DNA from 3 places in the Paenibacillus sp. NMA1017 genome. Region 3 is predicted to be linked to each of the others. Evidence: riboswitches for the same ligand, from Rfam matches in the RefSeq annotation. Region 3 holds a riboswitch; each other region holds the start of a gene.

Region 1 (7,015 bases), on a different contig from region 3:
ATTAGTTCTTCTAGACCGATAGGGAGAAATAAATATGGTTATTTTGTCATAGATAAATGAACGAATAAAACAAATTGGCACGTCCATACTATGGACAACATGTCATCTTTCATTATGAATAATTGAGGATTTTGCAAAAATCCGATAAGCGACTTTCAATGAACAAGATATAGATCGAAATGGTTTAGTTCGTCTATATCTTGCACTTCGGAGCGACTGGAATCGAATTTTGTAAAATCCTTACAATATAAAAAATGAAGAGAAGGAAGGTCTTTCTATGGAAGCATTTTATGTCAATCGCGATGGGTCATTATCTACTCCTTTACGGGGGAAGGATGTGTTGGCAAATCCCCTACTGAACAAAGGTGTCGCTTTTACAGAAGAAGAACGCAAAGAACTGGGTTTGGATGGAATCCTTCCTCCAACCGTCCTTTCATTGGAGAAACAGAGCGTACGAGCATATCAGCAATTTCTCGCACAACCTACCATGTTGCGTAAAAATGCTTCTCTCAACGACCTCCACAACCGAAATGTCGTCCTCTACTATCGGCTACTAACCGATCATTTAAGTGAAATGCTACCCGTAGTCTATACGCCGACCGTCGGAACCGCGATTCAAGAATATAGTCACGAGTACAACCGCCCTGGGGGCGTATATTTGTCGATAGATAACCCGAACGGTATTGGACAAGCGTTTTATAATTCCGGTTTGAGTGGTGAAGATGTGGATCTGATCGTCGTAACGGATTCTGAAAGTATTTTGGGCATCGGAGACTGGGGTGTCGGGGGGATTAACATTGCTATCGGTAAGCTTGCTGTGTATACAGCTGCGGCAGGCATTCATCCAGGGCGGGTGCTGCCCATTGTACTGGATGTAGGCACGAATAATGAAAAGCTGCTGAATGATCCGCTGTACATCGGAAACCGCCATAAACGGGTTCGCGGAGAAGCCTATAACCAGTTTATTGATACTTTTATCAGCAAAACGTTAGCTCAATTCCCGAAGGCGCTTTTACATTGGGAAGATGTGGGTAGCGTAAATGCCCGCCATATTATAAGAAAATACGGACAAAGCATTCTCACCTTCAACGATGATATACAAGGCACAGGTGCGGTAACCTTGGCTGCGATTCTTTCGGCAGTAGGTGTCACCAAGATTCCGCTGCGTGAGCAAAAAGTAGTTGTCTTTGGCCCGGGGGCAGCAGGAATCGGCAACGCTGACCAAATTCGGGGAGCCATGATCGCGGATGGTCTTTCGGAGGAAGATTCATTCAAGCCATTTTGGGCTTTTGATTACCGCGGACTGTTAACGGACGATATGGAAGATGTCCTGGATTATCAGAAACCATATGTACGTAAAAAAGAAGAGGTCAGCTCATGGACGCGGTCGGATGACGGCAAAATACCACTGCTGGAGGTCATCCGTCAGGTGAAGCCTACTCTATTGATTGGAACTTCCGGTGTAGCAGGTGCCTTTTCAGAAGAGATTATCAAGGAAATGGCCAAGCATGTGGAACGCCCGATCATCATGCCCATGTCCAATCCTACAAACCTTGCCGAAGCGGTACCCGAGGATTTGATACAGTGGACCGATGGCAAAGCATTGATCGCTACCGGAAGTCCTTTTGAGCCCGTTACCTATAACGGTACGGAATTTGAAATTGGACAGGCGAACAATGCCTTTGTTTTCCCGGGACTAGGTCTGGGTGCGATTGTAGTGAAAGCCAAAAGGATTACGCCTGCCATGTTTTCAGCCGCAGCAGATGCCGTTGCCAATGGCGTGGATTCGAATAAGCCTGGCGGTGCGCTGCTCCCTCATATCCGAAAATTACGTGATGTTTCGTACGCTGTTGCGGTTGCGGTTGCGAAAGCCGCGATTCAGGATCAGGTAGCTCAAGCACACATTTCAAATGTGGAACAAGCTATACGAGATGCAATGTGGAAACCGGAATATACGAAGGTCAAAGCAGTGGAAAGTGTAATTCATCACCCTCACTAATGCCCCGTTTAGGAAAAATATTGCCTTGTTCAGACAGGCAGAATACGTCAGTTCAAGCGAGGAGAATCGATCTATGAGTGTCGGACATATCTTGTATATTTTGGTGCCGATTTTTTTCGTAATTATTTTAGGGTGGTTAGCGGGGCATTACAAAAGCTTTGATGCCTCTTCCTCCAAGGCCCTAAATGCACTGGTTACCAAATTTGCACTGCCTGCGCATCTATTCATCGGTATCACGACAACGGACAGGAAAGCACTCATCGAGCAATGGCCATTCCTGCTGGCTCTGTTCATTGGCATTGTCGTTTTTTTTGCCGTTCTCCTTCTACTGTCCCGCTTTGCGAGGAAGCAGTCAGTGAAGGATGCCGCCATGTTTGCTTTGAACTCAGCACAGCCTACCTTTGCTTTTATGGGTATCCCGGTGCTTGGAGCCATCTACGGTTCCTCTGCTGTCGCCATTCCGATTGCGCTTACGGGAATTGTAGTCAATGCCGTCCTTGACCCGGCGGCTACTATTATAGCTACCGTAGCCAGCCGGAATTCAGGCAAGGAACGGAACGGTCACCTCGGAAGGTTAATCTGGGACTCCATTCTTCATGGCTTAAAAGAACCGCTGGCGCTGGTTCCACTGATTGGTGTAATTTTGACCTTGTTCGGCTTCCATTCACCGGATTTGTTGAACAAATCGTTGAATCAAATCGGAGACATTACGTCCGGGGCCGCTTTATTCGCGGTCGGAGTGACCATTGGCGTACGCAACATTAGTTTTAGTGTAAGTGCCTTTGCCATCGCACTGTTAAAAACAATTGTACAGCCTTTATTAATGCTGCTGATCGCCTACCTGTGCGGTCTGTCGTCTGCAGATACTGTGAAGGCAGTTCTGCTCGTTTCCTTCCCGGGTTCAGCAGTCGCCGCTATGATCGCCACCCGTTTTGAAAGCCTGGAATCAGAAACAGCCTCCTCCTTTGTCATCAGTGCTGTCATATCGCTCGTTACACTCCCAGTACTGATTTCTCTTTTGGTATAAATTCTGATTTTTTAGACACTGGAGCCTGCCGCGAACTCCTTCGTGTAGACGGAACTGACCTTCTCCAGCACCTTTTCCCCTCGAAAGCCAACTTCAGCTCTGTCACTTGACCTTTGACCAGATAGACGTATGTTTGACATAGCGTATGAACGAATGTACAGTAATAGTCAAAAGAATAGAAGTCCACTAGGGGAGCCACTATGGCTGAGACAAGAACGTATCTTGGACCCTTTGAACCTGATCTAGTTCGCACTAGCGTAGGAAAGTGGAGCCTTTATATATAAGGTTTCAAGCGTTTTTTTTGCGTATTGGGCCTATTGTTGAAGCCGCTCCATTTTCCGGGGCGGCTTTTTAGCGTTGTTCCGGAATTGTATCCTTACAGGACTTCTTGCTCTTCAATTTGATGGAGGTGGGGAAATTGAGTTTTACACAAAAACTCCGTCGGCAGGCGGACGGCATTTTTCAAGCGATTTTTGAGCATCCCTTTGTGAGAGGTATTGCTGAAGGAAGTTTGACAAGGGGACAGCTGATTCACTATGTAAAACAGGACTTTGAATATTTGAACGCCTACATGCGGATATACGGCATCGCAATCTCCAAATGCACGAATCGGGAGGACATGGCTGTATTTAATGAACAAATCTCTTTTATTCTACACAGCGAGGTTCATCCGCATCAAAATTTCTGTGCTGTCGCAGGGGTGACCTATGAAGAGTTGCAGGGATATCCACTCGCTCCGTCGGCCCATCACTATATCCGTCACATGCTAACGGTCGCGCATGAGGGCAGCCTGGGCGAGATTTTGGCTGTGCTGCTGCCATGTATGTGGACGTATGCCGAGATTGGTCGCAGGCTGCTGGATGAAGTAAAGCCGGATGAGTCCCATCCGTTTTATGAATGGATGGGCTTCTATGGAGACCAGCTTGATGATACAACACTCAAGTTCCGAGAACGTGTAGATGCTTGGGCGGAAGACGCAACGGCTGCTGAGCGGGAGCGGATGATTGAGCATTTTATACTGAGCTGCCAGCTGGAATATAAGTTCTGGGACATGGCTTATAAGCAGGAAGAATGGCCGGTCCAGATGCAGGCAGCGGTCTTGGAATAGTCAGCCTGGCAATTCGATACATGAAGTACGGTTAATGCCCTGTTGAACCACCAACTATAGAGAGGATAATCATGATGAGTACATGGGAACAAAGTTATTCGGATCTCCTGACGAAGGTACAAAACAGCAAACCCCTCGTTCACAATATGACCAATGTGGTAGTCACCAACTTTACGGCCAACGGCCTGTATGCATTGGGCGCCTCCCCGGTGATGGCCTATGCACCCGAGGAAGTAGCAGACATGGCAAAAATAGCGGGTGCCGTTGTGTTAAACATCGGTACGCTGAACCGCGAACTGGTGGATGCCATGATCATTGCTGGACAATCAGCAAATGCACACGGTGTCCCAGTCCTGCTAGATCCGGTCGGTGCGGGAGCAACGAGCTTTAGAACTGAGTCGGCACTACGAATCCTGAGAGAAGTCAAAATCTCATTGGTGCGAGGCAATGCAGCCGAAGTCGCGCATCTTGTTGGAGAAGCCCGTGAGATTAAAGGCGTAGATGCTGGTGACAGTGCTGACAACGGCAATGTCGATCTGGCAATTCGGGCTGCTCGAACGCTCAATACAATGGTAGTCATCACTGGAAAAGAAGACGTCATTACCGATGGGGCCGAAGCACGAATGATTAGCGGTGGAGACGCGCTGCTCACGAAGGTAACCGGAGCAGGCTGCCTGCTGACCTCTGTGTTAGGTGCCTTTGCAGCTGTTGAACCCAACCTGCTGCTCGCAGGTACAGCAGGCTTGGCATTTTACGGTGCAGCAGCTTCCCGAGCCGCAGCATGCACCTCAGAGCTGGGGCCCGGCAGCTTCCAGATTGCCTTTCTCGACGAGCTCGCCAAACTACATACAGGTTCGCTGGAGGGGCATGTCACTGTCCGTGAAGCCGGAACAACCACAGCAGGTGGTGCTCGATGACAGACGTTCGTGTACCCAGAGCACTGACGATTGCCGGTTCGGACAGTGGCGGCGGGGCAGGAATTCAGGCCGACCTCAAAACCTTTCAAGAACTTGGCGTGTACGGCATGTCAGCTATTACGGCCATTACCGTACAGAATACCTTAGGGGTTCACGGCGTATATCCGCTGCCACCGGAAGCAACAGCGGAACAGATCAAAGCTGTAGGATTAGACCTTGGAGTGGATGCCCTGAAGACTGGCATGCTGTTTAATGCGGGCATCATCCGACTTGTGAGCGAGCAGATCCGAAAGTTCGGCTGGAAAAAGGTCGTCGTCGATCCCGTGATGATTGCCAAGGGAGGCGCTGAACTGCTGCAACTGGAAGCGGTGCAAGCTTTGAAGGACGACTTGCTCCCCTTGGCCCTGGTCGTTACACCGAATATTCCGGAGGCGGAAGCCCTGACCGGGATCAGTATCCGTACGATGGAGGATCGCCGCGAGGCTGCAAGACATATTAGCAGTATGGGATCAAAATTCGTTGTGATCAAGGGTGGCCACTCTGACGAGAGCGAGAGCAGCGAACAGATTGTCGACCTGCTCTTTGACGGAACCGCCTTTACAGAGCTGAGCGGCAAGCGAGTACGGACTGTCCATACACACGGAACTGGGTGCACCTTCTCGGCAGCGATTACCGCGGAATTAGGGAAAGGGATGTCTGTACCGGAGGCTATCTTGAATGGCAAAGCCTTCATCCAGGCGGCGATTGAGGAATCTTTGCAGCTTGGACAAGGACATGGGCCCACCAATCATTGGGCCTTCCGTCGTCGTCAGGAGATGCTTCTATGAGCGGCAGAATGTTGTCAGAGGTGGTGCGCCGCCAGCTACAGATGTACCTGGTGCTTGGAAGCGTGAATTGCCTCGCGGAACCAGGCTGGGTTGTGCAGGAGGCTCTGGCTGGAGGCGCAACCATGGTCCAGTTCCGGGAAAAGGGTCTTGGCGCGTTAACGGGCGTTCCTATGTTCGAACTTGCGTGCCAGCTACAGGAACTGTGCCGCCACGCTGGTGTCCCCTTCATCATCAATGACGATGTGGAGCTGGCTCTTGAACTCGACGCTGACGGTGTTCACATCGGTCAGGACGATGAATCCGCCGAATCTGTCCGCGAGCGAATCGGAAATCGAATTCTAGGCGTCTCCGCCCATACCATTGAGGAAGCACGTCGTGCCATCCTGCAGGGTGCTGATTATCTTGGCGTCGGGCCAATCTATCCCACCATCTCGAAGGATGATGCCCATGCTGTACATGGACCGGCAATTTTATATGAGATGCGTAAAGCGGGAATTGATGTGCCGATTGTTGGGATCGGAGGTATTACAGTGGACCGTGTTGAGGAAGTCGCACGTGCAGGTGCAGATGGTGTGGCGGTGATTTCAGCCGTGACACAGACAAAGCAGGTTAGAGATGCGGTTGTGGAATTCAAAAAAAATATGGTCTCATTTTTCAATGATCCGATCTACGCGTTTGATAATGATTCAACAGATCATCCAGCTTTTTAGATTGTTCGACTACTTTGGGATGTGTTAAAAATCCATACTTTTTCTGGACCTGGTACAGTTTCTTCCTAGCTCGTTCGACACAAAGTAAAGTCACACCTTGGTTCATCAGCATGATCCCTCCTATATGTCATATTTTATAACAAAAAGACGTTTTTTGGATTTTTAAATAATGCGCCTAACAAAAAAAGAACATCTCAAAAGTTTGCATAAACAAAGATGTGCCTAAATCCACGTTAAAGAGCCTCCGTTTCCACTAATTAAGTGGAACAGAGGCCCTTTTTCATAAAATGAATATTAGAGCATACAAACCAAATTTGACTTAGAAATTAACCTTATGTTGTTTGATCTCATTATTCTTTTTCTCAGCAATAAGTAATCCTAACAAAGTGTACCCTCTGTACAATACTCCTATGATTAGAACAATACC
Region 2 (7,015 bases), on a different contig from region 3:
GGAAGCACGATAGTTATTGGTGGCTACGATAAATTTCTGCTCAGGATCAATAGCCTTCCCATTGTATTGCAGATCCTTGATACGATGGGCTGAAGAATCAATAATCGTCCCCTTGGCATCATATCGTGCAGGCTGAGTTACATCAATCTGGTAATTCACACCGTCAATGACATCAAAATTATAGGTTGGGAAATCTTTGTTGATCAGCGATTGCTCCTCAGTTTGCTTTGGATCAATACGGTTGAACTGCCCCGCAGACCACTCCAGCCATTCCTGAATTTCAGCACCGGTCACTTCTACAGCATGAACTGTGTTCGGGTACACATACAGGTCGGACACATTTTTAATCGCTACCGTACCTTCAGGAATATTGGTGTAATACTCGGCTCCGTTTCGACCGCCGGCCTTGAATGGAGCGCCTGCCGACAATACTGGAAGTTTTTCGTATTCAGTTCCTTTGAGATGGTTTTGAACATACCATTTCTGTGCATTCGTCACAATTTGAACGGAAGGGTCGTCCTGCACTAATGCAAAATAGCTGGTAATCGGTGCAGTCGTTGTTCCAACAGGTTGACGAACATAATCCAGCGTTCCTTGATGCTCGCTCTGGATCGCGTCTTTCAATTTAGTGTCAGGATTAAATTGCAAAGTTTGATCCTTGGCACTCAAAATCGGTCGCACTTGAGACTGAGAGTCAAGTACTCTCCAATCGCGGTTTTTCTTTTTTAGACTAAGATCAATAATACCCAGATCCTTGCCCCATGAAGAAGCTTCCACCGCCGGTACGCCGTTAATGGTTCCTTTATCTAAATCTACACCCTTCATATCTTTAAAATCAGGGCCGGGGAACGATTTATGAGCATGGCCGAACAGAATCGCGTTAATTCCTTCCACCTGGCTCAAATATTTAACGGCATTCTCCATCATTGGCGTTTGCGGCACATCTTCATAACCTGTGTGCGCAAGCACGATAATAATGTCAGCACCCTCTGCTTTCATTTGTGGAATAAACTTTTTCGCTGTTTCCACAATATCTTTCGTAACAACCTTATCCTTCAAATTAGCTTCATCCCACTGCATGATTTGAGGTGTGACCAAGCCGATGACGCCCACTCTAAGAGTATGATCGTCGCCCTTTTCATCCGTTACTGTTTTGTCCAAAATCTGATAAGGAGTAAAATAATTTTTAGTAGCTTGCCCCTCCTTATCAACATAAACATTCGCATTTACGTAAGGAAAGTCAGCTCCCTTGAGAGATTTATCCAGAAAGTCAAGCCCATAGTTGAATTCGTGGTTGCCCACTGTAGCCGCATCATATCCCATCAAGTTCATCATCTTGTAGACTGGATGGATACCGCCTTCTTTCTCGAAGGTTCTATTTCTGGCCATATAATCGCCTAGTGGATTGCCTTGTAACAAATCACCATTATCAAACAGCATACTGTTTCTTTTTTCACTACGCGCCTGTTGGATCAATCCGGCTGTGTTGACCAATCCAAATTCGTTGGTTTCTTTGTCCGAATAATAATCATAGTTCATCAGATTCGCATGAATATCCGTTGTTTCCATGATTCGCAAATTCACCGTAGCGCTATCGCGAGAATTGCTGGAACTGCTAGCTGCCCAGGATGGAGCGGCTAAAAACACCAGCATACTACAAGCTACAACGGCTGCTGTCAAACCTTTAAACCCATTTTTACGAAATAACAAAATATACCCCTCCTCATTAAGGTGTATGCCTCATATACATACTTTTGCACATATATGTAAGCCTTGAACCCACCATTTCTATTTTAATCCAACGCCAGACAAAAGAGTAGTCATTTACTTAAAATTATTTATGAAAAAATAATTAATTTTCTCAAACATAAAAAAACCAGCACACCCCCTAAAAAAGCTCGGAGATTCACTGGTTTATCCATTTATATTCGTATTATTTCTTCCACATCTGGCGCTCCGTTTGCTGACCCACATACTCAATGCGAGTCGGATTCACGTCCAAAATGACATAATCGGGATCGTCTGGTCCTGAAAACCATTCCTTCAAGGAATCGTTCCACACTTGTTTGCGTAGTCCCTCATCAGCTGTAATCTGGACGGTAGCCTCCACTTCTACGACTTCCTTCGTACCGCCAACTTCATAGCCCAGCAGCAGATAAGCATTCGGATTGTCCTTTAGCTCATCCACTTTATGCGTTTTGCGATCTGTCGCCAGATGAATGTTCATTCCATCGTTAAAAAGGGCCATATAGCGTACTTTCGGTTTGCCCCCCTCTACCGTACCTAACGAGCAAAATTTGTTGTTATCCAAAGCCTTCACAATGGCTTGTTCCAGTTGGTTGCGATCCAATGTTTCCGTTTTACCCACAGTACAACAACTCCTTTTCACGAATTAGAATTCGAATTCTCTACGGCCATGCCATTGGGCACCAGCCCATCTGAACCTACTTGCGCAGCTGTTCTGAAAATAACACGACCGGATCGAATCGGATTGATTCACGCTCATTTTCAGATCAAAGCTCACAGTAAAAGTGTACCCTGTCGTTCGGCAAATGAACCGTCATCTCTCCCTTCATGCTGGACAGACCCGCATTCAAGGCATATAATCGTCGTAGTAAACCCGAATAAATGAACCCATTAAACCATACAATGCCAGGGGTGCTGGAATCGGCCGGCTGAGAGTGTGTCCCAAGACACTGACCCTTACAACCTGATCTGGGTAATGCCAGCGTAGGAATGCTTAAGCAAGATGTGCCCTTTTTACATAGGACCATCCCTTACTTTGGTATATACAAGCGCAAGCGTCCCGGAAACTCGGGGCGCTTTTTTTGTTGAAGATTAAGTTGGAAAGATCGCGTCCGGCAGATGTTATTTTTAGAAAATGGGGAACTTAAGCTGTCTGATTGGACGGATAACGGGTAATTAAAGGAGAGAACACAACGATGAAGCGCATGAAAATGTTAAGCCTGGGACTGATCAGTCTGTGGCTCATGGCCCTGACCCTCACCGCTTGCGGTGGAAGTCCCCCCACATCCCAAGAACCGGCTACCGCTACCGACACTCAAACGTCTACTCCGGCAAAGGAGCTCAAAGATGTTAAAGTCGTGCTCGACTGGACACCCAATACGAATCATACGGGACTCTATGTCGCCAAGGACAAAGGATTTTACGAAAAAGCGGGCTTGAATGTCCAAATTGTTCAACCTGGTTCAGGCGGAGCCGATCAAATGGTTGCTTCTAATGCTGCACCTTTTGGTATCAGCTACCAAGAAGGCGTCACACAGGCTCGTACACAAGGCGTGCCGCTTGTATCCATCGCTGCGGTGATTCAGCATAATACCTCAGGCTTCGCAGCCCCGGTAGATCGCGGAATTAAGAGCCCGAAAGATTTTGAAGGTAAAAAATACGGCGGTTGGGGCTCTCCCGTAGAAGAAGCGGTCATGAAATCCATCATGGATTCAGACAAAGGCGATGTGAGCAAAGTGAAGATCGTCAACATGGGCAATGCAGACTATTTTACAGCCGTGAAGCGGGATATCGACTTTGCCTGGATTTTCTACGCATGGACCGGAATCGAAGCCCAGCTTCGAGGTGAGCCTTTGGATATGCTGTATGTAAAAGATTATTCCAAAAGCCTCGATTACTATACGCCTGTAATTGTGAGCAACGGACAGACGATAAAAAATGATCCAGAGCTGGTCAAAGCGTTCATGGACGCTACCGCAAAAGGCTATGAATACACCATCGCCCATCCGGAAGAAGCCGCGGACATCTTAAGCAAAGCTGTACCGGAGCTGGATAAAAAGCTGGTACTTGCCAGCCAAAAATGGCTAAGCCCGCGTTATCAGGACGATGCCGCGCAATGGGGTGTGCAAAAAGCGGAGATATGGCAAAACTATTCGGACTGGATGTACGAACGCAAGCTGCTCAGCAAGCCTTTGGAAGTGGATAAAGCCTTCACAAACGACTTCTTGCCCAAGCGCTGATCATTTGTTAAAACGCTAAATAAGACTGAACTAGAGAAGAGAACGAAGCGCCACTACGCAGTCGGATGGTGCTTCCCATCGCTGTTGTACCCAGATTTCTTTTATGAATATCCAGAGGTTAAAATCTGGGTACAAAGGCGAACGCTAACGCTTGTACAGCACCATTCCGCCCACTTCGTTCTCGTTCCACTTGGTTATTCTTTAGTCTCATAGTATCTAAAGCGCAAAAACAGATGCGCTTGTGTGTAAAAATGCCACACAACCTAGCTTTAAAAATAAGGTGCTTTTAAGGCGGTTGGCAGCGTAGCGGTTCATTTGAATCTGGAGAAGCGCAGCGTTCGCCTTTGCCGTTGGATTCTTACCTTTTAAAATTTATTCAAAGAATCCCACGGCAACAGCGATCGTAAGATCAAATGAAACGCGAAGCGGTCTCACCCGCCTTAAACCACCCGATTTTCTCTAAAACACTCCAAATGAAGGACAGGTGAATTTCCATGGCTAATACACTGCTCAGTATTCAAGTAATCCCTAAAACTCCTAATAACGAGGACTCTTACCCGTATGTTGATAAGGCGATTGAGGTCATTCAACGCTCCGGCGTCAAACATCAGGTGAATCCATTGGATACGACCATGGAGGGCGAACTCGACGAGTTGCTGAGAGTGGTTAAAGAAATGCACGAGGCTTTGACGGAGGCGGGCAGTCCCAGCGTCATTTCACAGATCAAAATCGCACATAACCTACAAGGCATCAGCATGAACAAGCTGACCGAGAAATATCGCCCATGAATCCGAAAGGCAAGAACGCATCCTGGTGGAAAAGCGTATGGCCGCCCTTTGTGGCGGTCCTCTTCTTTTTAGCGGCCTGGCAGGGGGCGGTTTCCTATTTGCATGTTGAATCCTGGCTGCTGCCTGCTCCATCCCTCATCGTACAAGAGGGCATGGCCCAGATGGCGCTGCTTGGTGCCCATACATGGGCTACAATTCGCCTGACACTTGCGGGATTCGCTATAGGGACAGCAACAGGACTGTTGATCGCCATCGTTCTTCATACAATTCCTTTTCTCAAATCCGCCCTGTATCCGCTGCTTATCCTGAGCCAAAACATTCCGATCATCGCCCTGGGGCCGCTACTCATGGTGTGGTTTGGTTTTGGTGTGCTACCCAAGCTGATGGTCATTACCTTAGTATGCTTTTTCCCCGTGGCTGTAGCGGCCATGGACGGGCTGACTCGAACAGACCGTACGATGATGAACTATATGCGGATGTCGGGTGCAAGCCGCATGGCTATTTTTATGAAGCTGGAGCTGCCACATTCCCTGCCGCAAGTCTTTTCTGGCATTAAAATTGCTGCTACCTATAGTGTGATGGGCGCGATCATTGCCGAATGGATCGGAGCTAGTGAAGGAATTGGATATTATATGCTGCTGCAAAAATCGGCCTATCGCACGGACCTCATTTTTGCTGCCATCGGCATTATTGTCGCACTCAGCTTACTCATGTTTGTGGTTATTTTACTACTGGAGAAATGGCTGGTTCGCTGGAAACCCGATCGAGAGTAGCTTCCTCCTTAAATTAAATACACAAAGGAAAGGACGTGGCGCATATGAGTCTGCATCCGATTGGCTTATCATCACATAACGTGGCTAATGAACAACGAGCCGGGGAACAGCAGAGTACTTCAACTGCTCCTCCTGCTTTGGAATTGGAAGGCATCAGCCTCGCCTTCCGCGAAAAGCGAAGCTTACTGCCTGTACTGCAGGATGTATCCTTAACCGTCAAGCCGGGAGAATTTGTCTCTCTCATCGGTCCGTCAGGCAGCGGCAAAAGCACGCTGTTTCACATCATCGGCGGGCTACTCAAACCACAGCAGGGACGTATCCGTATGCACGGACGGGACATGACTGGTGAACGTGGGCATATCAGCTATATGCCACAGCAGCCCGCCCTTTTCCCGTGGCGTACCACGCTGGACAACGTACTGCTTGGGCAGGAAAATGCTCCACGTAAAACTACAGCAGTCCCCCCTGAGTACGCCAGTGAACGCGAGCGTCGCAAAGAAGCCTTGCAATGGCTCGAACAGGTTGGACTTGGTAAATTCGCCAAGGCGTATCCACATACGCTGTCTGGTGGAATGCAACAGCGCGCAGCCTTTCTTCGCGCACTGCTCAGCCCGCAGGAATTAATGCTGCTGGATGAGCCGTTCAGCGCACTCGATGCGCTGACACGTGCAGACATGCAGCAATGGTTATTGCGCATGTGGGAGAAGAACCGCCGCTCTGTGCTGTTTATTACCCACAGCATTGAAGAAGCGCTGATGCTCTCCGACCGCATCTATGTGCTGTCGGCGCGACCTGCTTCGGTGGTGCATGTCGTAGATGTCCCTTTTCCCCGCCCGCGTAGGGAAGAAATCACCCTCGATCCGCTCTTTATTGAATGGAAGCGGACCATGACCAGCTGGATGCGCGAGGAAAAGCACAAATTGGACGGCGACATGGACAATGCTCAGAGCGTCCACAAGAATATCCCGGAAGATGGATTGAATCGGCATGAGTGACGTAAAAGTTCGATGTGCATTGAAATGGAACAGCCAAACAAAGCTAGGCTTGGATTTGACCGCAATTGAACCCGCTCCATTGATCGACGCGCATATTCATGTAGACAGCTATCCGCCTGAACAACAGGAGTTATTGCTCGCTTCACTTGCCAATAGCAGCGTCCAAACCGTGATAGCCGTGTCGATGCACCTATTCTCCAGCAGAGCCAATCTATGGTTAGCTGAGCGTTACCCTAGGCTGGTACGACCAGCCTTTGGCTTTCATCCCGAACAGGCTCTTCCACCACAAGCTGAGCTTGACCTCTTATTCGACTGGATGGACGAACATATACAGCAGATGGTCGCCGTGGGGGAAGTCGGCTTGCCCTTTTACAATCGGCTGGAAGCCTCACAGAGCGGTTCACCTTTTGACCTTGCTCCCTACATAGCGCTGCTGGAGCGTTTTATCCAGTTTGCAAGCAAGCATAATAAGC
Region 3 (7,015 bases):
AGTGAGAGCCATGGAGCGTTTTGCCAAGCTGGAAAGGCATGCCGACGCGATCAGTCCTACACCCATGATGGGCTCTCTCTTTTATTATGATGAACAATTGCGGGGCAAAGATGTGATGATTCTATGTGAGGTCATTGAGCATGTGGATGAGCATCGTCTGAACCGGGTGATGAAGACGATTGTGACGGAGTATCAGCCGGGCGTGCTGATCGTGACGACTCCCAATCGTGAATATAATGAAGTGTATCGTATGAATCAGCAAGAGATGCGGCATGGCGATCACCGTTTTGAGTGGAGTAGAAGCGAGTTTCAGGAACGATGTGAGCAGTGGATTGTGGAAGCTCCTTATTCGGTAGCGCTGAAGGGGATCGGAGAAGAGGTCGAAGGCTTTGGACAACCGACCCAAATGGCTATATTTACGCGCAGAAAGGAGCAGAAGGAAGCATGAGCAATTCATCCAAACGTACGATTCATTTACCGCATGCTGGACTGGTTGTGTTGGTGGGGGCCTCCAACAGTGGCAAAACCACATTATTGGACAGGCTGGTGAGCGAAGGTATTCTACTGGAGACAGAAGTGGTATCCTCGGATCATTTTCGCAAGCTGGTCGGAGATACGGAATTTATAGACTGGAGTGGACTTCCAAGGCTGGAATCGGATGTACTGTTCTATGAGTATCAGCAAATGTCAGCCAAGGCGTTTGAGGCGATGGATACGATTCTGGCTATGCGCTGTCGCTTGAATAAACTGACGGTTGTGGATGCCACCCATTTGTATGCTGAGGACCGCCAAAAATATGTACAGCTGGCAGCCAAGGCGCACGTTCCTGTTATGGCCTTGGTGCTGGATGTACCCGAAGCTGTGCTGCTGGAACGTGATTTAGGCAGGGAGCATCCCCGTGGACGCCAACGGGTCAAACAGCAGGCACAGCTGTTAAAGCGGAACCTGCGCGGTATCCGTGAGGAAGGCTTTAACGCTTGCTATGTCCTTAAGGATGTAGAAGAAATGAATTTTGTTCGCCGTGTGCAGCCACTGTTTCATGAGATTGGCTCAGGAATTGATATCATTGGCGATATACACGGATGCTACCGCGAGATGATGGAAGTAATCGACCAGCTTGGATATACCGAAGATGCGGAAGGGTTATACCGTCATCCTGATGGAAGAAAGCTGGTATCTGTCGGGGATGTAATGAGCCGTGGCCCTGAATCGTTACAAGCGATGCAGTTCTGGAAAAAGCACGTGGATGCCGGACTAGCGTATATGATTGACAGCAATCATGGCTGGAAAATCGGCCGTTACCTCGATGGGAGAAAGGTGACTCTCAGTCATGGGGATGAACGATTTGCAGAGGAACTGGCCCAATATGAACGAAAAGCGGGTAAGGCAGCGGCGGAACAGCTTAGAAGCGAGTTGAGGGATTTTTTGCTACATGCACCCTCTCATCTTATTTTTGGCCAAAATGGATTGCGACACGTGGTCGTGGCTCATGCCGGGATTAAGGATCATTTTATCGGCAAACAGTCGGCACGTATTTCTGATTATTGCCGCTATGGAGGTACGGAGGGGCAGGATGCGAGCGGAAAACCGATCCGCAAGGATTGGTTCGTAGACCACGAATCGGGAGAAATAGTAGTGTGGGGACATGATCCGAGACCGCAGCCTACCCTTGTGAACCAGACGGTGAATATTGATCAGGGTGTGGTATTTGGTGGTATGCTGACCGCTTATCGTTATCCAGAAAAGGAATTTGTCAGCGTTCCGGCACATGAGAATTATGCGAATGATCCCGATAGCCCACTTGTCCGGTGGCAGAGAAAACGGTTTTCCCCGCCGAATTTACGCAAGCTAATCGCTGGTTACAGTGTGCTGACGGAATCGTATGGCGAAGTACGCGTACAAGGAGAATGGATCAAATCCGCTATAGATACCGTGTCACATGTAACTGTACCCATGGAGGAGCTGGTGTATATCCCACCGACGATGAGTCCTGCTCCAGCGGTGTCTGCAGAGGAAGGATATCTGGAGCATCCACGTGAGGCGCTGGCTTATTATCGCGGGCAAGGCGTACAAACGATGGTGGCCGAGAAAAAACATATGGGTAGCCGGGCTATTTTGCTATTATTCAAGAACGAACAGGCTGCTGTCGAGTATGTAGGATACCCGACATTGGGCACGATCTACAGCCGAAGCGGGCGCCCTTTCTTTGAACCAGGCCTTGGAAAGCAAGTGCTAGAGAAGCTGAATGTGGATCTACGGACTGCTGGATATTTTGAACGGAACCAGACGGATTTTGTGTTGCTGGATGCGGAAATTGTGCCGTGGAATCTCAAGGCTCGGGAACTGATTGCTGCACAGTATGCGCATGTGGGGGAAGCAGCTCTGCTGGATCGCAGTAAGCTGGTAGACAAGCTGGAGCAGGCGAAGGTTGCAGGTCGAGAAGTTGGAGACTGGTTGGAGGAAATGGAACAGAAGTATGCGAATGCCGTAACGTTTCAAGAGGCTTTTCAAAAATATTGCTGGGATGTGGACGGTCTGGATGAAATTCGTATCGCACCGTTTCATACGCTGGCACACAGCGGAAAGACTTTTTTCGACCATTCTCATATTTGGCATATGGAGCAAAATAGAGAACTGGCTGGGCTGTCTTCCCTGTTTATGGAGACAGAGTATCGCGTCATCACGGACGAAGCAAGCGAGGAAGCGGTTATTCGCTGGTGGAACGAGATGACAGAGGATGGTCATGAGGGGATTGTGATCAAGCCGGAACGCTTTTTGATGAAAAATCGGGACAAGATGATTCAGCCTGCAATCAAGGTGAGAGGCCGCAAGTATTTGCATATCATTTACGGTATGGATTATCTTGCCCCTGAGAATTTAAAGCGTCTGAAGCAGCGTCGAACGAACAAAAAGGAGCGTCATGCCCTGATGGAAGGAGCGCTTGGTATGGAAGGCGTGGAACGTTTTGTCCGTAAGGATACGGTAGATCGTATTCATGAATGCGTCCTTGCCGCGCTATCTCTGGAATCGGAGCCGATTGACCCGAGATTGTAGTTTGCGAAGGAGGGATTGAGATGGAAAGGGGTACACCGTTAATTGATATTGGTGTGAACTTGATGCACCGTTCGTTTCATGCGGATCGGGAACAGGTGGTAGAGAGAGCCGCGGCTGTAGGGATTACACCTTTGATTATTACTGGAACCAGTGTCCGCGGCAGTCGGGAGGCTGCTCAGTATGCGGCCCGTTATCCGGGCAAGCTGTATACGACGGCTGGCGTGCATCCCCATGATGCCAAAGACTGCAGCGCAGATACGATTCAGCAGCTCCGCCAGCTGGCGAGTCAGCCACAGGTCGTATCCATAGGGGAATGCGGACTGGACTATAACCGTGATTTTTCGCCGCGTGATGTGCAGCGCCGATGGTTTGGGGAGCAAATCCAACTGGCGGGTGAGCTGAATATGCCGTTATTTCTGCATGAACGAGATGCACATGAGGACTTTGCCGCTATGCTGCGGGAGTATCAAGGGCTTGTCGATAAAGTGGTAGTGCATTGTTTTACCGGCACGGAACAGGAACTGCATACGTATGTAGAAATGGGACTGTATATCGGGATCACCGGCTGGATTTGCGACGAACGGCGTGGCAAACATCTGCGTGAGCTGGTTAGGGATATTCCGCTAGACCGGTTGATGATTGAAACGGATGCTCCATTTCTGACCCCGCGTAATCTGCCCGTGAAGCCCAAAGAAGGGCGTAATGAGCCGATGTATCTCGCTCACATCGCCGCTACGATTGCCGAGTGCACAGGCCGTAGCATGATGGAGATCGAAATTGCGACGACGGAAACAGCTAAGCGTTTCTTCGGATTATAGGATTGTCAAAGCCATAGATGTGGTATATATTATAGTGAATTAAAAAAGCATTGTCGGGAGCTTGAGAAAGTCAGGCTGAGAGGGTGGCCCTTGCCACTGACCGTGAAATCTGATCTGGGTAATGCCAGCGTAGAGAAACCAAGAACACTATACAGGAATGCCGCTTTTTTTTGCGGTTGTCGATAGATTCAATGTATGTCCTAGCATTTTACCTTGACCCTGACTTGGCTTGGTATCAGTGTAGTAGTTTAGACTACTGGTTATATAAGGCATATCGACGAATGATGTTTTGTATGGTGCTTTACCTTTTACTGCGCATAAAGCTTGCCTGGAGATTCAGCTCCAGGCAAGCTTTTTTTATGGCCAAGAGGCCAACTATAAGGAAAAAGGGGAGCACGCAATAATGAATACTGCTGTAAGAGCGTCCAAAGGGTTGAAACTGACGGATATTTTGGTCACGATTGTGATCGCTGTTGTGTTCGGGTTGATCTACAAAATATGGGGGCCTGCCTATGATTTGATGAAGCCATTTGGTCTACACGCCGAGCAACTGATGTATGGCATGTGGTTTATGGCAGGCACGTTTGCTTATCTCATCATTCGCAAGCCGGGTGTTGCAATTTTGGCAGAGGTGGCAGCGGCAACGGTCAGTGCTTTTTTGGGAAGCGAATGGGGCATGTCCACTTTGTATTATGGCCTGCTGCAAGGCTTGGGAGCGGAGCTGTTTTTTGCAGCTTTTCTGTATCGGAACGCAAACTTGTGGGTTGCTTCGCTAGCTGCGGCTGGGGCGGCTGTCACTTCTCTGATTCTAGACTTCAGCTACGGGTATATTGATCAGCTATCGACCTGGAACTATGTTTTGTATATTGGATTTCGGATGATTGGCAGTATTGTGATTGCCGGGGTATTCGCGTTCTATCTGGCTAAGGCATTGGAGGTAACCGGAGTCACGCGAAGTTTGAGGCCTGCAACGGAACAAGATTATAAGGGGCTGGATTGATGAGCCGGGCAACCGAAGATGTGGTGGCTTCGATCACCCGGCTACGGTTGAAATTCCCCGGTGAGCAAGAACTGCTTTTTCACAATATGTCTTTGTCTGTCCGCAAGGGGGAAAAGCTGCTGCTACTGGGGCCGAGTGGATGCGGTAAATCAACGCTGCTCCAAGTGTTAAGTGGTCTGATTCCACGCACGATAGAAGTGCCTATGAAATGCGATGCTGCTGTAATCCCAAGTGTCTCAGGTATTGTATTTCAAGATCCTGATACGCAGTTCTGTATGTCCTATGCAGACGAGGAACTGGCTTTTGTGTTGGAAAATAATCAGGTTCCTCGTGAGCAAATGCGATCCCGTATTCGCGAGCTGCTGATACAGGTTGGTCTATCGACGGATGATATACATATGCCCATTGGCAGCATGTCACAGGGAATGAAGCAGCGGCTGGCGATTGCGTCTGTGCTGGCTATGGAGCCAGAAGTGCTTTTTCTGGATGAGCCGACGGCTTTGTTGGACGAGGAAGGCACTACACAGGTGTGGGATACCATTCGCAACATTTCGGTAGACCAGACACTGGTGATCGTGGAACATAAAATTAATGAAATTGTCCATGATGTGGATCGGATTGTGGTGCTTTCTGCTCAAGGGGAGATCATTGCGGATGGAAGGGCCGAAGAAGTATTTCATGTGCATCGGCAGGCATTGTCCGAGTACGGCGTGTGGTATCCGGGAGTATGGAATGAATCGTCTTCGCCACGTTGGAGTGAAGCAGTGACGCAACAGAATGGTGCGGGGACTAATTTGCTGGAGCTAGAACATTTTAGCGGCCTCCGCAGTTTAAGTTCAGTGATTTATGTGGAGCATGCGCAGGTGAAGTCTGGCGACTGGATTGGCGTGGTCGGTGAAAACGGGGCTGGCAAAAGCTCGCTGTTGCTCTCCATGATGCGCTTACTTCGCACACAGGGACGTTATAGCGTGTGCGGAGTTGAGGCAGGCAGTACGGAACAACTGGCAGAGCGTATCGGGTTCGCGTTTCAAAATCCCGAGCTGCAATTCGTAGCACACACCGTACGAAAGGAACTAGAGTATTCGTTACCCAAGAGCTTGTTTAGCGCCGAACAGTGCCGGGAACGGGTCGATCGGATGCTTGTACAGTTCGGACTGGAGCGGCTGGACGAGCGTCATCCGTATCAGCTTTCGTTAGGCCAAAAAAGGCGGTTGAGTATTGCTACGGCTATGATTCGTGAGCCGGAAGTGCTGCTGCTCGATGAACCGACCTTTGGGCATGATGCGCGTAATACCTTTGTCATGCTGGATATGTTGGAGCAGCTGAGAGCGGCAGGCACGGCCATTGTGATGGTCACCCATGACCCGGAAATTGTCCGTCGATATTGTACCGATACATGGCGGATTCAGAAAGGGGAATTACAGTATGAACCTGTCCTTTCCCCATCATAAAACATGGTTGCATCGCGTGAATCCGGGCCTAAAGCTCGTGATGTTTTCCATCCTGTTTGTGGTCGTTATAGTCATCCATAATCCGAATGTCATGTTTAATGTTGCGTGTGCTATGTTACTGCTGCTTGTCTGGTCAGGCCATCCATGGAAGCGGCTGCTGCTGTATGGATCTCCCTTTATATTGGTGTTTATTTCAACTTCAACGGGCATGATGATGTTCGGCAAAGGGGTGACGACCTGGTGGACATGGGGCCTGATCCATATTACGCAGGAAAGCTTTTACCGAGGCATGCATCTGGGCTTTCGTGCGCTGAGTATGGCTGCGGTAGGTTTGCTGTTTGGTTTAACGACTCGTCCAGTGGACCTTTTTTATTCACTGATGCAGCAATGGAAGCTCCCTCCGAAGTATGCATACAGCTTTTTGGCAGCCATGCGGTTGATGCCCATGATGGTGGAGGAATTTCAGGCATTGAGACAAGCCCACCGTATTCGAGGTTTACATCAGCATGTGTCCAAATGGAATATGTATGCCACGCTTCGCAGGTATGCGATTCCGCTACTCGCTCAAAGTATTCGGCGTGCTCAGCGCATTGCTATTGCTATGGAAGCCAAGGGTTTTACCAATGAAACCAAACGCACATATTATTATGCGATTGGCTATTCGGCTGTAGATGTTGTATTCATATTCTATT

What was found. A riboswitch is a leader RNA that binds a small molecule or an ion and turns the genes downstream of it on or off. The one in region 3 is predicted to bind thiamine pyrophosphate.
Region 1: another riboswitch for thiamine pyrophosphate. It lies ahead of tenA (thiaminase II); the one in region 3 lies ahead of AC5ELV_RS18675 (ECF transporter S component).
Region 2: another riboswitch for thiamine pyrophosphate. It lies ahead of AC5ELV_RS17470 (ABC transporter substrate-binding protein); the one in region 3 lies ahead of AC5ELV_RS18675 (ECF transporter S component).

What each region holds. Positions count from the first base shown of each region.
Region 1 covers NZ_JBZXYR010000005.1:261,833-268,847, reverse strand. The annotation lists gene AC5ELV_RS15505 (NAD-dependent malic enzyme) at 278-1,999, shown strand; gene AC5ELV_RS15500 (AEC family transporter) at 2,073-3,026, shown strand; TPP riboswitch at 3,205-3,307, shown strand; gene tenA (thiaminase II) at 3,445-4,134, shown strand; gene thiM (hydroxyethylthiazole kinase) at 4,206-5,051, shown strand; gene thiD (bifunctional hydroxymethylpyrimidine kinase/phosphomethylpyrimidine kinase) at 5,048-5,878, shown strand; gene thiE (thiamine phosphate synthase) at 5,875-6,588, shown strand; gene AC5ELV_RS15475 (aspartyl-phosphate phosphatase Spo0E family protein) at 6,533-6,700, opposite strand.
Region 2 covers NZ_JBZXYR010000007.1:52,415-59,429, reverse strand. The annotation lists gene AC5ELV_RS17480 (bifunctional 2',3'-cyclic-nucleotide 2'-phosphodiesterase/3'-nucleotidase) at 1-1,710, opposite strand, end outside; gene AC5ELV_RS17475 (pyridoxamine 5'-phosphate oxidase family protein) at 1,934-2,368, opposite strand; TPP riboswitch at 2,645-2,754, shown strand; gene AC5ELV_RS17470 (ABC transporter substrate-binding protein) at 2,943-3,986, shown strand; gene AC5ELV_RS17465 (MTH1187 family thiamine-binding protein) at 4,481-4,774, shown strand; gene AC5ELV_RS17460 (ABC transporter permease) at 4,771-5,547, shown strand; gene AC5ELV_RS17455 (ABC transporter ATP-binding protein) at 5,592-6,542, shown strand; gene AC5ELV_RS17450 (TatD family hydrolase) at 6,535-7,015, shown strand, end outside.
Region 3 covers NZ_JBZXYR010000008.1:59,614-66,628, reverse strand. The annotation lists gene AC5ELV_RS18690 (3' terminal RNA ribose 2'-O-methyltransferase Hen1) at 1-448, shown strand, start outside; gene AC5ELV_RS18685 (polynucleotide kinase-phosphatase) at 445-3,054, shown strand; gene AC5ELV_RS18680 (TatD family hydrolase) at 3,075-3,872, shown strand; TPP riboswitch at 3,917-4,026, shown strand; gene AC5ELV_RS18675 (ECF transporter S component) at 4,276-4,872, shown strand; gene AC5ELV_RS18670 (ABC transporter ATP-binding protein) at 4,872-6,323, shown strand; gene AC5ELV_RS18665 (energy-coupling factor transporter transmembrane component T family protein) at 6,298-7,015, shown strand, end outside.